DNA from 2 places in the Lysinibacillus sp. G01H genome. Region 1 is predicted to be linked to the other one. Evidence: riboswitches for the same ligand, from Rfam matches in the RefSeq annotation. Region 1 holds a riboswitch; the other holds the start of a gene.
What was found. Region 1 has a riboswitch for thiamine pyrophosphate ahead of PSR12_RS12180 (ABC transporter substrate-binding protein). Riboswitches for the same ligand answer to the same signal wherever they lie in the genome.
Positions count from the first base shown of each region.

Region 2: it holds a riboswitch for thiamine pyrophosphate, as region 1 does, so the genes downstream of both, thiC (phosphomethylpyrimidine synthase ThiC) here and PSR12_RS12180 (ABC transporter substrate-binding protein) in region 1, are expected to answer to the same signal.

Region 1 is NZ_CP118397.1:2,399,463-2,407,688, reverse strand. Features, by position in the region: gene parE (DNA topoisomerase IV subunit B) at 1-1,464, shown strand, start outside; gene parC (DNA topoisomerase IV subunit A) at 1,457-3,895, shown strand; TPP riboswitch at 4,004-4,114, shown strand; gene PSR12_RS12180 (ABC transporter substrate-binding protein) at 4,268-5,263, shown strand; gene PSR12_RS12175 (thiamine-binding protein) at 5,265-5,555, shown strand; gene PSR12_RS12170 (ABC transporter permease) at 5,555-6,328, shown strand; gene PSR12_RS12165 (ABC transporter ATP-binding protein) at 6,303-7,052, shown strand; gene PSR12_RS12160 (TatD family hydrolase) at 7,042-7,791, shown strand; gene PSR12_RS12155 (hypothetical protein) at 7,817-7,993, opposite strand; gene PSR12_RS12150 (solute symporter family protein) at 8,091-8,226, opposite strand, start outside.
Region 2 is NZ_CP118397.1:234,806-243,031, reverse strand. Features, by position in the region: gene PSR12_RS01155 (helix-turn-helix domain-containing protein) at 1-1,152, shown strand, start outside; gene PSR12_RS01150 (catalase) at 1,450-2,955, shown strand; gene thiC (phosphomethylpyrimidine synthase ThiC) at 3,078-4,856, opposite strand; TPP riboswitch at 4,997-5,111, opposite strand; gene PSR12_RS01140 (AEC family transporter) at 5,172-6,101, opposite strand; gene PSR12_RS01135 (methyl-accepting chemotaxis protein) at 6,213-8,226, opposite strand, start outside.

The DNA of each region.
Region 1 (8,226 bases):
TTCCTACCAGATGAAACAATTTTCTCTGTCACAAAATTCAATTATGATACGTTAGCAGAACGATTACGCGAATCAGCCTTTTTATTAAAGGGCTTAAAAATTGAATTAATTGATGAGCGCGAGGAGGGCAAGAGCGATGTGTTCTTTTATGAGAATGGCATCGAGGCTTTCGTTGCGTATTTGAATGAGGAAAAAGATGTCCTTCATCCAGTAAAATATGTAGAAGGCGTACAGGATGAAATCGAAGTAGAGTTCGCTTTCCAATATAACGATGGTTATTCAGAAACGATTTTATCATTCGTTAATAATGTCCGTACACGTGATGGTGGTACACATGAAACGGGTGCAAAGGCAGCATTGACACGTGTCTTTAATGAATATGCAAGAAAAATTGGCTTGTTAAAGGACAAGGATAAAAACCTTGAGGGGACAGATATTCGTGAGGGCTTAGCAGCGATCGTGTCTGTTCGTATTCCAGAGCATTTACTGCAATTTGAAGGACAAACAAAGGGCAAGCTTGGGACAAGTGAGGCTCGTTCTGCTGTGGATAGCGTAGTGTCTGAGCAAATTTTGTATGTGCTAGAGGAAAATGCAGAGTTATCAGCTTCTCTTGTTCGTAAAGCGATTCGAGCGCAGCAAGTGCGTGAAGCAGCTCGTAAAGCGCGTGAGGATGCACGAAATGGCAAGAAAAACAAAAAGGGTAGTACGATTCTATCTGGAAAATTAACGCCAGCTCAGTCACGTAATGCGGCAAAAAATGAGCTGTATTTAGTCGAGGGTGATTCTGCGGGTGGCTCTGCTAAACAAGGTCGTGACCGTACATTCCAAGCGATTCTGCCATTGCGCGGGAAAGTAATCAACACAGAAAAAGCAAAACTACAAGATATTATGAAAAACGAAGAAATTTCAACGATTATCCATGCGATTGGAGCAGGTGTTGGTACGGATTTTGCGGTGGAGGATTCTGCCTACGATAAAGTAGTCATCATGACCGATGCGGATACGGACGGGGCACATATTCAAGTCTTGCTATTAACATTCTTCTATCGTTATATGCGTCCACTTATTGAGTCTGGGAAGGTCTATATCGCACTACCGCCGCTTTATAAAGTCTCAAAAGGTACTGGAAAAAAAGAAATCATTGAATATGCTTGGACAGAAAGCGATTTACAAAAGGCCATCAAAAAGGTTGGCAAGGGTTACATATTACAGCGCTATAAAGGTCTTGGCGAGATGAATGCAGACCAACTATGGGACACAACGATGAACCCTGAAACACGGACATTGATTCGTGTCACAATCGAGGATGGTGCACGTGCGGAGAGACGTGTCACGACGTTAATGGGCGATAAGGTAGAACCACGTCGTAAATGGATCGAAGCCAATGTAGACTTCGGTATGGAGGATGATTCTAACATTCTAGAGAATGAATTCATCCAACAAGAGGAGGACCAGCATGAGTAGTACAGAAAAGTTCCAAGATTTACCGTTAGAAGAAGTGATGGGTGACCGTTTTGGTCGCTATAGTAAATATATTATTCAAGACCGCGCGTTGCCTGATGCACGTGACGGTCTTAAACCAGTACAGCGCCGTATTCTATATGCGATGTTTACGGAGGGCAACACACATGATAAACCGTTCCGTAAATCCGCAAAAACAGTGGGTAACGTAATTGGTAACTATCATCCGCACGGCGATAGCTCTGTGTATGAAGCGATGGTACGGATGAGTCAGGACTGGAAGGCACGTCATATGCTCATTGAGATGCACGGGAACAATGGGTCAGTCGATGGCGATCCTCCAGCTGCGATGCGTTATACAGAGGCAAGACTATCTGCTATTGCTGCTGAAATGCTACGAGATATTGGCAAGAAAACGGTCGAGTTTGTGCCAAACTTTGATGATCAGGATATGGAGCCAACTGTTTTACCAGCACGTTTTCCTAACCTTTTAGTCAACGGCTCTACAGGGATTTCCGCTGGCTATGCGACAGATATTCCGCCACATGCCTTAGATGAAGTACTGGATGCTGTGTTGATGCGCTTAGACAAGCCTAATGTTACTGTAGATGAATTGATGACAGTGATGAAAGGGCCTGATTTCCCAACGGGTGGCATCATTCAAGGTGTTGATGGCATTAAAAAGGCATACGAAACAGGTCGTGGTAAAATCATCGTCCGTGCACAAGCAGTTGTTGAACCAATCAAGGGTGGTAAAGAGCAAATTGTTATCACTGAGTTACCATATGATGTAAATAAAGCGAATCTTGTAAAAAAAATTGATGAGCAACGTGTAGATAAACGACTAGAAGGCATTGCGGAAATTCGTGATGAATCAGACCGTACAGGCTTACGAGTGGTAATTGAGCTGAAAAAGGATGTACCAGGACAAGGAATTTTACAGTACTTGTTTAAAACAACGGATTTACAGGTAGCTTATAATTTTAATATGATTGCCATTCATAATCGTCGTCCAACGATGATGACATTGCCATTATTGCTAGATGCGTATATTGCCCATCAAAAAGAAGTGGTAACAAACCGCTCCATTTATGATTTGCAAAAGGCAAAGGACCGTTCTCATATTGTAGATGGATTAATTAAAGCTCTTTCGATTTTAGATGAAGTCATTGCGACGATTCGTTCTTCTAATGATAAGAAGGATGCAAAGCTTAATTTACAAGAGAAGTTTGATTTTACAGAAGTACAGGCAGAGGCCATTGTAAGCCTGCAATTATACCGTTTAACGAATACGGATATTACAGAGCTTCGTCAGGAACAGGACGAGTTAGATAAGTTAATTGCCAAGCTAGAGGGGATTCTACAAAGTGAGGCTAAGCTTGTGCGTGTTATTAAACAAGAGCTGCTTGATATTAAGAAACGCTTTACAGAGCCTCGCCGCTCGAAGATTGAGCAAGAAATTGAAGAAATTAAAATTACATTGGATGTCCTTGTGCCAAGTGAGGAGGTTGTCGTAACAGTAACGAAGGATGGTTATATTAAACGCACATCCACACGTTCTCATGCCGCTTCAAATGGGCAAGATTTTGCCATGAAGGATTCAGATTATTTATTGTATGAAGCAAACTTAAATACACAGCACCATCTATTGCTGTTCACAAATCGAGGCAATTATATTTATCAGCCTGTTCATGAGCTGCCTGATATACGTTGGAAGGATCTCGGCCAGCATATTTCAAGTATTGTCCCAACAGGGGAAGATGAATCGATTATTGCGGTTTATGGCTTCGAAACATTTGAACAGCCAAATACGTATGTCTTCACAGCCACAAAAGATGGTCAAATTAAGCGCTCACCACTCGTAGACTATGCAGTGACACGTTATTCAAAGCCTATTAAAACGATGAACGTCAAGGCTGGTGATGCGATGATCTATGCATCGTTTGTAACAGATGACGTGGAGCTGATGCTCACAACGGATACAGCCTATGCAATTCGTTTCCCAATGGAGGAACTACCTGTGACAGGTGTGAAAACAGGCGGTGTGAAAGGGATCACACTAAAAGATGGAGAAGCCTTAGTTGGCGTCAATGTATTACAGCCTGATGTTACCCAATATGTAGTGATTGTGACACAGCGTGGGGCCGTGAAGAAAATGAATGTCGCTGAAGTTGAAGTAGCAGGTCGTGCAAAACGTGGACTAAAAGTATTAACAGAGTTAAAAGCAAACCCTCACCGAATTGTGGCAGTTGTTCAAGCAACAGACGGGGAGCAGGTTGTGATTGAAACTGAAAAAGGTGTTCAAGAGGTGATTGACGTGCAAGCATTGTCTCGTGCGGATCGCCATTCCAACGGTTCATTTAAAGTGGATATTGCAACAGATGGGGCAATCTCTCATGTTGTCACAGCCAAAAAAGAACAGAAACCAAGCTAAAAGAATGCCCAGTCTCTTAGGAGTGCTGGGCTTTAAGCTCATTTCAAAAATAGCACCTTGTCATTTAAGTGAAACTATGGGTATAATAATCATCGAAAAGTTCATAGCGAAAGAATGTAGGGGGGCTAGTAATTGCTAGCTGAGATTGTGTCCGATAGACGCTGACCCTTTGAACCTGATTTGGCTCGTACCAGCGTAGGGAACATCTATTCAAAAAAGCAAAGTTTTGAAGATTGATTGCGATACGTCTGGGAGGAATCCTAGGCGTTTTTTTATGTTTCAAGCAACAGCTTGCCAACATTGTATACGCTTTCTTCTGGTGACAACATTCATTCATGAACACTTTCATATTACAAACTGGGAGGCTTTCGCATGAAAAAATGGTTATTTATTCTAATGGTAGCACTATTAACATTAGCAGGCTGTAGTGACAAGGAGGATAAGCAGGCTGCTGACAAGCTGAAAAAGGTGTCTGTGGTACTGGATTGGACGCCGAATACAAATCATACAGGACTATATGTTGCAAAAAAACTCGGTTATTTTGAGGAACAGGGCTTAGATGTTGATATTATTATGCCTGGTGAGGCGGGCGCAGATCAGCTTGTTGCTTCTGGAAAGGCGGATTTTGGCGTGAGCTATCAGGAAGGCATAACACAGGCACGAGTACAGAATGTGCCGCTGGTCTCAATCGCAGCAATTATACAGCATAATACATCTGGCTTTGCTTCTATTGCTTCAAAGGGCATTACATCGCCAAAGGATTTTGAAGGTAAAACCTATGGTGGTTGGGGTGCGCCATTAGAGCAAGCCGTCTTACAATCACTAATGCAAAAAGAAAAGGCAGATATTAATAAGCTAGATATTGTCAATGCAGGGGATTTAGATTTCTTCACAATGATGGAAAAAGACATTGATTTTGCTTGGATTTATTATGCATGGACTGGTATTGAGGCTGAGCTGCGTGGGGAAAAGATTAATATGCTATATCTTACAGATTATAGTGATCAATTAGATTATTATACGCCCGTTTTAGCTACAAATGAAAAAATGATACAGGACAACCCCGATGTAGTCAAAGCCTTTGTGGCAGCGGCAGCGAAGGGCTATGAATACGCAATTGGAAACCCAAGTGAAGCGGCGGATATTTTAATCGAAGCGGCCCCTGATTTAGATAAAGCGTTAGTGCATAAAAGTCAGGAATGGCTGGCTGATAAATACCAGGATGATGCCAAGCAATGGGGAGAGCAAAAGCTTTCTGTGTGGGAAAATTATGCGAAATGGATGTCTAGCAATCAAGTACTAGAGGGCGAATTTGATGCGAAAAAAGCCTTTACTAATGAGTTCTTACCTAAAAAGGAGGCCAAATAAGATGGCAAATTCATTAATCAGTGTACAAATCATTCCGAAGACAGAGAAATATGAAGATGTGATACCGTATGTAGATGCAGCAATTGCGGTGATCGATGCTTCTGGGGTGAAATATGAGGTTCATCCATTGGAAACAACGATGGAGGGTGAGCTTTCAACATTGCTCCAAATCATTGAAAAAATGAATGAGAAGATGATCGAGCTTGGTGCCATCAATGTCATTACACAAGTGAAAATTTTATATCAGCCAACGGGGATTACGATGGATACATTAACGGAGAAATATCAGTAATGAAACATGCATTACACAAAGGAAGGACGATAATTTTTATCGCCTTCCTCTTATTCATATGGGAACTAATCGTGAGGTTCGCTGAAGTTCCTCATTGGTTATTACCCGCACCCAGTAGTATTTTGTCGGAGTCCATCCAGTCGTATCAAACCTTTCTACCACATGCATTTGCTACGGTACAGCTAGCTCTACTAGGTTTGGCCATTGGCATCGCTTGTGGGCTAACGGTGGCAGTAGTGTTGCATCGATTTAATTTTATTCGAGAACTGTTTTATCCAATTCTTATTATGTCGCAGAATGTTCCTATTCTAGTCTTGGCACCGCTACTTATTATTTGGTTTGGCTTTGGCTTATTACCGAAGCTTATCATTATCTGTCTTGTGTGCTTTTTCCCGATTGTCATTGCAGCGATGGATGGATTTAGACAAACAGCTCCAGCATTAAAGCATTATTTTGCCATGGTTGGTGCTACAAAGGCACAAACCTTTTGGAAGCTGGAATGGCCTTATGCCTATCCTGCGATTTTTTCAGGCATTAAAATTGCGGCTACATATAGTGTGATGGGGGCTGTGATTGCGGAGTGGCTTGGAGCAAAAAAGGGTATTGGTGTTTACATGACCCTAGCCCAGTCCTCCTTCCGTACAGATCGCGTATTTGTAGCAATTTTTGCGATTGTTCTCTTGAGCTTACTATTGTTTAGCGGTATTCGTTTAATTGAAAAATTTATGGTGAAGGGAAGAGGCTATCATGCTCAGCATTCAAAACATCGCTAAATCCTTCGATGCACTAAAAGTACTTGATCAACTTTCTTTTGACGTAAAGGATGGCGAGTTTGTGGCCATTGTTGGTCCTTCAGGCAGTGGTAAGAGCACACTTTTTCAATTAATTGGTGGTGTTTCGCCAATTGATCAAGGAGCCATTTTACTAAATGGAGAGGATATCCAACGAAAAAAAGGAACGATTGGCTATATGCCACAGCAGCCATGTCTATTACCCTGGCGCACAATAGTAGAAAATGTCACGCTTATAGAGGAATTACAGCATAAACCGAATGTTGAACGTGCCAAGGAATGGTTAGAAAAGGTTGGTCTTGCCTCCTTTATCCATGCCTACCCGAACGAACTGTCTGGAGGTATGCAGCAGCGTGTGTCCTTTATTCGAGCAATGGTCAGTGAAAAGCCGATTTTATGCTTAGACGAACCATTTTCTGCGTTGGATGAATTTACTCGACTGGAAATGCAAGCATGGCTTTTATCTATCTGGGAAGAGTATCGCAAATCCATTCTATTTGTTACACATAGTATTGAGGAAGCTCTCTTTTTAGCAGATCGCATACTTGTTTTAACCAAACGTCCAGCAACCGTTAAAAAGGAAATCATCGTGCCATTTGAGAGACCTCGGAAAGAGGAAATTCGACATTCTGCAGCATTCACAGCGTTAAAGCAACAATTATTTATGTATTTACAGGAGGAAAAGGGTGATATGTATGTTGATTGATGCGCATATTCATTTGGATCAGTACACCGATGAGGAAATTCCCTCCTTATTAGAAGAGGTGAAAGCTGTAATTGCGGTTAGTATGCAACTTTCCTCTTGTGAAAGAACGTGGCGTTTATCGAATAGCTATCAGCAAGTAAAGGCTGCTTTTGGCTTTCATCCTGAACAGCCTTTACTAAGTCCAAATGATGAGGCAGCATTATTCGATTGGATTCGTTCGCATCAGGATGACATGGTTGCTATTGGTGAGGTGGGTCTACCTTATTATTTAAGACAAGAGCAAGGGATTGATGAACGTCCCTATGTGGCGTTATTAGAGCGTTTTGTTGTATTGGCGAAGGAACTGAACATGCCAATTGTGTTACACGCAGTATATGAGGACGCCCATGTTGTGTGTGATTTGCTGGAAAAGCATCAGCTTCACGAAGCCCATTTTCATTGGTTTAAAGGGGATGAAGCTATTGTGAAGCGCATGATAGAGCGTGGTTATTTTATTTCCATAACCCCAGATTGCTTGTATGAAGAGGAAATTCAACAGCTAATTGATGCGTATCCGATTGATTTGATGATGGTAGAAACGGATGGTCCTTGGCCGTTTGAGGGACCGTTTACGAAGAAGCGTACATCTCCCTGGATGATGCACTCAACGATTGAGGTGATTGCCTCCATCAAAGGGCTATCAACACAGGAAGCGGCCAAAATTATTACGCAAAACACGAAAACATTTTATCGGCTTTAATAGGACAAAGCAGTATAGGTACGAGTTATTCGTCCTTATACTGCTTTTTATATTTCGTATAATCATGCGCTAATTTTTCGTTTTTTGTTTTCGTTAGACGTTCATGTGTACTAAAAGAGATAGATTGTCGATTTTTTTCAACATCTTTACCAACGGTGCGTTTAATGTGCATCCGCTTCTTTTTAGCTTTAGATTGTGACATGAGCATCGCCTCCAATTCATTTTTAATTCTATAGTAGCGAAAAGGGAAGAAAAAGTAAAACCTCGTAAGCAAGATACTTACGAGGCTGTCGAGTGTATTAGTGAGATACGTCCTGTACAGAAATACCTGTGTTTGCTTTAACGTCAACTTCACGATACTTCGCATCATCTGTTTCTTTAGAAATTAATGTGCCGATGAAACCACCAAGGAAACCAAGTGGTACAGAGATTATG
Region 2 (8,226 bases), 2.2 Mb from region 1:
GTGAAGCCTATTGATTTAGAGCTATTAAAGAAAAAACTCACAACCATTTCTCTTCGCACACCACAGATTACAGAAGATGCTCAAGAGACTACAAACGATTCCTTTTATAATCAATTATTTTTAGATAATAAATCAAGTTCAATTGAGACAACATTACATTTCACAATGATTGAACCCGAGCATACTGAAACCTTTAATAAGCTTTACAATTGGCTTCAACAAACACCGATTCACTTTCATATGAAAACCTACCCTCTATCTAATAGAATCGTATGTCTTTTTCAAACAAATGATATAAGGATTGTGGAAAAGGATGTACGTACACTTATGAAGGAATGGCGATTGATTAGTAATAGTTCTTTAAATATTGGGATATATGATGGAACACCTACAACCATTAAAAATATGTATACATTAACAAAGCGTGCACTACATCAAAGTTTTTATGAGGGCTTTGGCCATATTTTTTACGCGAGCAAACAATATGAAACTCAGCCCTTTGATCCCTTACTGACACCAGAAGAGCAACAATTACTAATAAGTAGTTTGGAAGATGGAAACCTAGAGGCCGTTAAAACATTTTTATACCGGCTTTCTAATGAAGGCATATATTATGAGCAAGATGATTTACGCATTCATCTGACGAGTGTCTTAGCACAAATTAGACGCTTTATGCTGAAATATAAATTACATGAAAAAGCGGTTATCGAACAAAACTACCGTCAGCTATTTCATTTAATCATTGAGCATCCTATATTTTATACGATACTCAATGGGATTATTTCTTTAACGCAGACATTAATTGAGTTAGCAAAGGAAGCTCGAATAGAGAAACGAGCTGATTATGTTGAACTAGCTATAGAAATAATTGATCAACAATTTAAAGATAGCGCACTGTCTCTTCCCTTTGTCGCTCATAAGCTTGGAATAAGCCCCAATTATTTAAGTACGATTTTCTCAAGAAAACAAGGTTTACCATTTAAGCGCTATTTACAGCAAGTAAGAATTCATCATGCCACAAAAATGCTGCTAGAAACAGATTTTGCTATTAGTGAAATCGCTCATTTAAACGGTTTTGATGACCCAAATTATTTCATAAAATTATTTAAGCAACAAATTGGTATTACGCCTAACCGATATAGAAAAAATTAAAAGATTGATTAAAATAATTTTCAATTAGTTCATTTTATTTTCAATAAAGATTTTTATCATACTGTCATTATCTTGATCTTAATGTGACAATTATCTATAAAATTGCGATCAGATAAAATAAATTAAAGCTAGAAACTATGTATAATTTCTATGTCTAGCGCATATATTTATAGTTTATACTTAAATATAAAAATTCTTTAACGATAATTATTATAATGTACTAGCAATTCTATTTTATATTTGTTATAGTTATAGACGAAGAGTTTGACTCACATTTTTTTCAGGAGGTAAACTAATATGACAAACGCAAATGATCGTAGCCGTCGCTTTACAACAGCAGGTGGTGCTCCAGTAGTAAGTAACCATGACTCTATGTCAGCAGGTCCACGTGGCCCTCTTTTACTTCAGGATGTATGGTTAGTTGAAAAACTAGCAAACTTCAATCGTGAAGTAATTCCAGAACGTCGTATGCACGCAAAAGGATCAGGTGCATTTGGTACTTTTACTGTAACGCATGATATTTCACAATATACTAAGGCGAAAATCTTCTCAGAGATCGGCAAGAAAACTGAAATGTTCGCACGTTTCTCTACAGTAGCGGGTGAGCGTGGTGCAGCAGATGCAGAGCGAGATATTCGTGGCTTCGCCCTTAAATTCTATACAGAAGATGGAAACTGGGATTTAGTAGGGAACAATACGCCTGTATTCTTCTTCCGCGACCCATTACACTTTACAGATTTAAACCATGTGGTAAAACGTGACCCACGTACAAATATGAAAAATGCCAATTCTAACTGGGATTTCTGGACTTCATTACCTGAAGCACTTCACCAAGTGACAATTGTTATGTCTGACCGTGGTATTCCAGCTGGTTATCGTAATATGCACGGATTTGGTTCTCATACGTATAGCTTTATCAATGCTAATAATGAACGTGTTTGGGTTAAATTCCACTTCCGTACAGAGCAAGGCATTAAGAACTTAACTGCTGCCGAGGCGAATGAGATTATTGGTCAAGACCGTGAATCTTCACAACGTGATTTATATGAAGCAATTGAAAAAGGCGATTTCCCTAAATGGAAAATGTACATTCAGGTAATGACAGAGGAACAAGCTCGTGAGCTACCATACAACCCATTTGATTTAACAAAGGTATGGTATAAAAAAGACTTCCCATTAATTCCTGTAGGTGAGTTCGAGTTAAACAAAAATCCAGACAACTACTTTGCAGAAGTTGAACAAGCTGCATTTGCACCTTCTAACATTGTTCCTGGTATCAGCTTCTCACCAGATAAAATGTTACAAGGTCGTATCTTTGCATATGCGGATGCACAACGCTATCGTCTTGGTGTAAATCACTATATGCTTCCTGTCAACGCACCAAAATGTCCATTCCGTACTTTCCACCGCGATGGAGCAATGCGCTTTGATGGCAATCTCGGTTCGACATTAAGCTATGAACCAAATAGCTATGGCGAGTGGGAGCATAATTTAGACCATAAAGAGCCTGAATTACGCATTGATGGTCATGCAGGTATTCATGACTTCCGTGAAGACGATAATAATTACTTTGAGCAACCAGGTAAGCTATTCCGTCTATTGACGGTGGAAGAGCAACAACGTCTATTTGAAAATACAGCGAATGATATGGCTTCTGTTGAAGAATTCATCAAACGCCGTCACATTCTTCACTGCTATCTAGCTGACCCAGCATATGGTGAAGGTGTCGCAAAAGCGATGGGTCTTTCATTAGAAGGTATGGACCTTACAAATCCATATGTAAAACAACCAACAAACGTTTAATATTCCACTTTATTATTGATATCCAAATCCAACTTTTACTCCATGTGAATCCACTATTCACATGGAGTTTTTTGATTAAAAAAAGGCCTATGTCTATTTTTTGACATAAGCCTTTTCTTTCATTATTGGTAAATTCGACTGCCTGCTTTTTTAAACTCCTCTGCCTTTTCCTTCATACCTTGATGGATCGCTTCAGTCGTATTCAAATCCTTATCTTTCGCATAATTACGAATGTCCTGTGAAATTCTCATGCTACAGAATTTAGGCCCGCACATAGAACAAAAGTGTGCTGTTTTTGCTCCCTCTGCTGGCAGTGTCTCATCATGATATTCCACTGCACGCTCTGGATCTAGGGACAGATTAAATTGATCACGCCAACGGAACTCAAAGCGGGCTTTAGACAGTGCATCGTCTCGTTGTTGTGCACCTGGATGACCTTTTGCTAAATCAGCAGCATGTGCAGCAATTTTATAAGTGATAACGCCCATACGAACGTCCTCGCGATTTGGTAAACCAAGATGCTCTTTTGGTGTCACATAACAAAGCATCGCTGTACCAAACCAACCAATCATGGCTGCCCCAATGGCTGATGTAATGTGGTCATAACCTGGAGCAATATCTGTTGTGAGTGGTCCTAATGTATAGAAGGGCGCTTCCTTACAAACCTCTAATTGCTTGTCCATGTTTTCTTTAATCAGATGCATTGGTACATGACCTGGTCCTTCAACCATCACCTGAACATCATGCTGCCAAGCAATTTGTGTTAGCTCGCCTAGTGTTTCAAGCTCTGCAAATTGCGCCTCATCATTGGCATCTGCAATTGAGCCTGGGCGTAAACCATCACCTAAGGAAAAAGCAACATCATAAGCTTTCATAATTTCACAGATTTCCTCAAAGTGTGTATACAGGAAATTCTCTTGATGATGATATAAACACCACTGTGCCATGATAGAGCCCCCTCGAGATACAATACCTGTCACACGATTTGCTGTTAGTGGTACATAGCGTAAAAGGACACCTGCATGAATGGTGAAGTAATCCACACCCTGCTCAGCTTGTTCAATGAGAGTATCACGATAAACCTCCCACGTTAAATCCTCTGCTACACCATTTACCTTTTCTAAAGCCTGATAAATTGGCACTGTTCCCACTGGCACTGCAGCATTTCGAATAATCCATTCTCTAGTTGTATGAATATGTTTACCAGTCGATAGATCCATAATATTATCTGCGCCCCATCGAGTTGCCCAGGTCATTTTCTCAACTTCTTCCGCAATGGAAGAAGATACAGCAGAATTCCCGATATTCGCATTGATCTTTACATGAAAATTACGCCCAATAATCATTGGCTCTGCCTCAGGGTGATTAATATTAGAAGGCATTATAGCTCGTCCAGCTGCAATTTCTGAACGTACAAATTCAGGATTCATATTTTCACGAATCGCTACAAACTCCATTTCAGGCGTTATAATCCCCCTTCGTGCATAGTGAAGCTGTGTCACATTTTTACCTTTTTTAGCACGCAAAGGCTTTCTCGTCAACTCAGGGAAGACATTTTCTTGAATACGCGGGTCATCAACATGACGAAAACCATTATCCTCCGGTTTAATGGAGCGTCCCTCATATGCTTCTACATCCCCTCGCTCTTGAATCCATGCATTTCGTAAGGCAGGTAAACCTTTCGTAATATCTACTTGGTAGGCTGGATCTGTATAGGGCCCACTCGTATCATATACTCGAATAGGAGCATTTTCTTCATTTCCAAAACTGCCTGTTGTCGGACTTAATGCAATTTCTCGCATAGGTACTAGAATATCTGGGCGTGATCCTTCCACATATACTTTTTTGCTTCCTTCAAAGCTAGACATAATGGTAATATTCTTTTCACTAATTGCTGACATGAGCTACTTCTCTCCCTTAAATTTATTTTGATATAAGGACCGATTCTAGCTCACCCCAACAATCCAAAAAATAAAGGCCGAATCCAAAATAATTATTTGGATCCGGCCACGAATGTAAAGGTCTATTGATTGCATACTCTGCAATAGCTTCTTAACTTTCCCACGCTGGTATGAGCCAGATCAGGTCCAAAGGGTCAAGAAACTTCGTAGCGTTTCCCTCTCAGCCTGACTCATCAGACTCCCCTAGTTAATACTATTTAGTTTGATGCTAGTGTAGCAGATAATACTAAGAGATGGAAGTTATTTTTTATCTTACTAGGTAAATAATACTTCCGCAAAATAGATCACAATGGTTACAGTTATACAGCTTACAATGGTAGAAAATAAAACAGCTTGCGCGGCTGTTGCTGATTCTACATCATATTCCAATGCTAGACTAGAACTATTACGGGATGTTGGAAAGGCACTAGCTATAAACAGTGATTGTGCGACGACTCCATCTAATCCCAATATATAAATAATGGCTAATGCAACAGATGGTCCAATAATTAATCGCGTAAAACAGCTGATAATGACGGTTTTATTAAACATTGATTTCATCTCTAGTTGTGATAATTGTGCACCTAAAGTAATTAAGGCCACAGCAATAAATCCATCTGCCACATGTTCTACTGGTATTTTGATAAACTGTGGAATACCGATACCAAAATAGTTCATAGCGGCACCTATAATCAGCGCATGAATAATAGGCATTTTAAAGAAATCCTTGATGATTGTCATACCCGACTTTGTAGAAGAAATTAAATTGTATAATCCATATGTATACGTAGTCATATTTTGAAAGATTACGAGCATGACCTGAATGGCTACTCCAATAGGTTGCGTGGCAAATATCATTTGAGCAACTGGAATACCGTAATTGCCAGAGTTAATAAGCACCACACTATTTTTAAAGACAGCTGCCTCTGTTCTAGCTAAACCTAGCCCTTTTGCCATAAAATGACTGAGTAACATTTGACTACCGATAAAGAGTATAATAAATAATCCGACCTCTCCCAGTACCGATAACTCCACATGTGTTTCATATAAATTTACAAAAACAGCTGCCGGCATAAAGCAATATGTAATAAGCTGAGACAATGCTTTTAAATTAAAGCGAAATTTCTTTTGTAGGATAGCGCCTATTACAAGTAACACTAAAATAGGAACAACAATTTGAAAGAAAATCATTCCGAGATACATCATTTCAATGTCCCCCTTCCAGTGTTAATAGTAGTGTTGAATTCCTTCTAGGTCAATTTCTCTAACTTTCACAATAAAAGAAGACTGCCTCTATATTGAAGGCAGCCTTTGCTTTTAAACAAGCTTAAATCGATTTACAACTTCTTGTAGCTCGTTTGAAATATCGTTCATATTTTGAATAGACTCTGCTACTTTTTGTAATTCTGCTTGTTGATCCATTGCAGAAGCACTTACTTGTTCCGCAGAGGCTGCTGTTTGCTCTGAAATAGCCGAAATACTTTGGATAGCCATGATTGCCTGATTTTTATGCTCTAACATGCTAGATAGTTTATTCATTAATTCACTAATAGAATTTGCAATTGAACCTGACAAGTCACTGCTATCTTTAAACGCTAGTTGCGTGCTTTGTACTGACTCATTTTGAGATTGCATTAAATCTGCATTAGATGCAATAACAGCAACCGTTTGCTGAGAATTTTCAAGAATGCTTTCTACTGTACTCTTAATAATTTCTGTTTCATTTTTAGATTGTTCTGCTAGCTTTCTAACTTCCTCTGCAACTACAGCAAATCCTTTACCATGCTCACCAGCACGTGCAGCCTCAATACTTGCATTTAAAGCTAGCAGATTTGTCTGCTCGGTAATGCTTTGGATCGAAGCAATAATCTGATTAATATTGGCAATATTAGAAGCTAATGATTCCATTTGCTGCTGGATACGCCCATTCATTTCATTTGTCTCCATATTACGTACTCTTAAACTTTCAACTTCATGCAATCCTTTTTCCGTTGTTACACCTGTTTTATGAGATAGCTCATCCATTTCATTAGAAAGAGCCGTAATGGCATCAATCTGATCTGATAAATCCATCATTCGATAATTTGTTTCTTCTGTATCCTCTGACTGCTTCGAAGCTCCTTGTGCAATCTCGTTGATAGCTACAGAAACCTCCTGACTAGAAGCAACTACCTCGTTAAATGCCTCATTTACCTGATTAGAAGATTGGTTCAATAACCTCGTGGAATTTAGTACAGTTTGAATCGCACTATTGGTTTTATCTAACATATTATTATAAGCCACAGCCACTGCACCAATTTCATCAGGCTTAATATATTGCTCTTCTACCTTTTGTGTTAAATCCCCTTCGGCTGCAGTTTCAATCGATGCACGTAAAAATTTAAGTGGCTTTAGTTGTTTATAGATGAATAACACACTTGCAGCGGTCATCAAAACCACCATAATAATAGAAGCAATAATCGTAAATACAAATACATGATTATATGTTTCTAGAATCTTTGATTCAGCTAACACGACTTGAACAATCCATGTTTCGTCAATACCCTCTAAAATCATTGGAGCAAAGACATTATATGCCTTTTCCTTCAGTTGATTAGAGTCAACGTACATACTTGTTAGCTCACCATTTTCCATTGTCTTACTAATACTTGTCCAAGTAGGATCCTCTTGCATATTGCGCCCAACTAGCTCTTCACCAAAACTGTTAGCTGTTAGCACACCTTTATTCGTAATAATTGCCGCATAACCGCCTTCAGGGGCATTCGATTTTGTTAAATCATTTAAAAAATCTATTGATACATCGGCTGTCAATACACCGAAAAATGTTCCGGAGGCATTGATTAATGGCACCGAAATCGTTGTCATTAATACGGATTGTCCGTTTACATTATAATCATAAGGCTCTGTCAAAACTGCACGTCTCTCTTCTTTTGGTACCCAATACCATTCAGAAACACTCTTATCATCAATACCTTCGATTAGAGCAGTCGTGATATCATTTCCGTTCTTACTTAAATAAGGGATAAAACGTTTTTTAGTATCTACTAAAGAAGTCTCAGTTGGTTCTAAAATAATAGAATTTTGCTCAAAGATTGCTCCTACTCCAAGAATGTCATTATTGCTAGCTAAATTGTTTTCCATTATGTCTATGACACCTTTGGTAGACAACGTATTATTCTTCTCCATGCTTTCTATGATACGTTTTGTTGTTTGTAATGTCGTATTGGCTTTCTTAAAGCGTTCACTCATAATAGCTGCAGAAGATTCAGCTGTTTGTAATGTTCCATGCTCTGCGTCTTCAACACTTTGCTTTTTTATAATAATCCCCGTT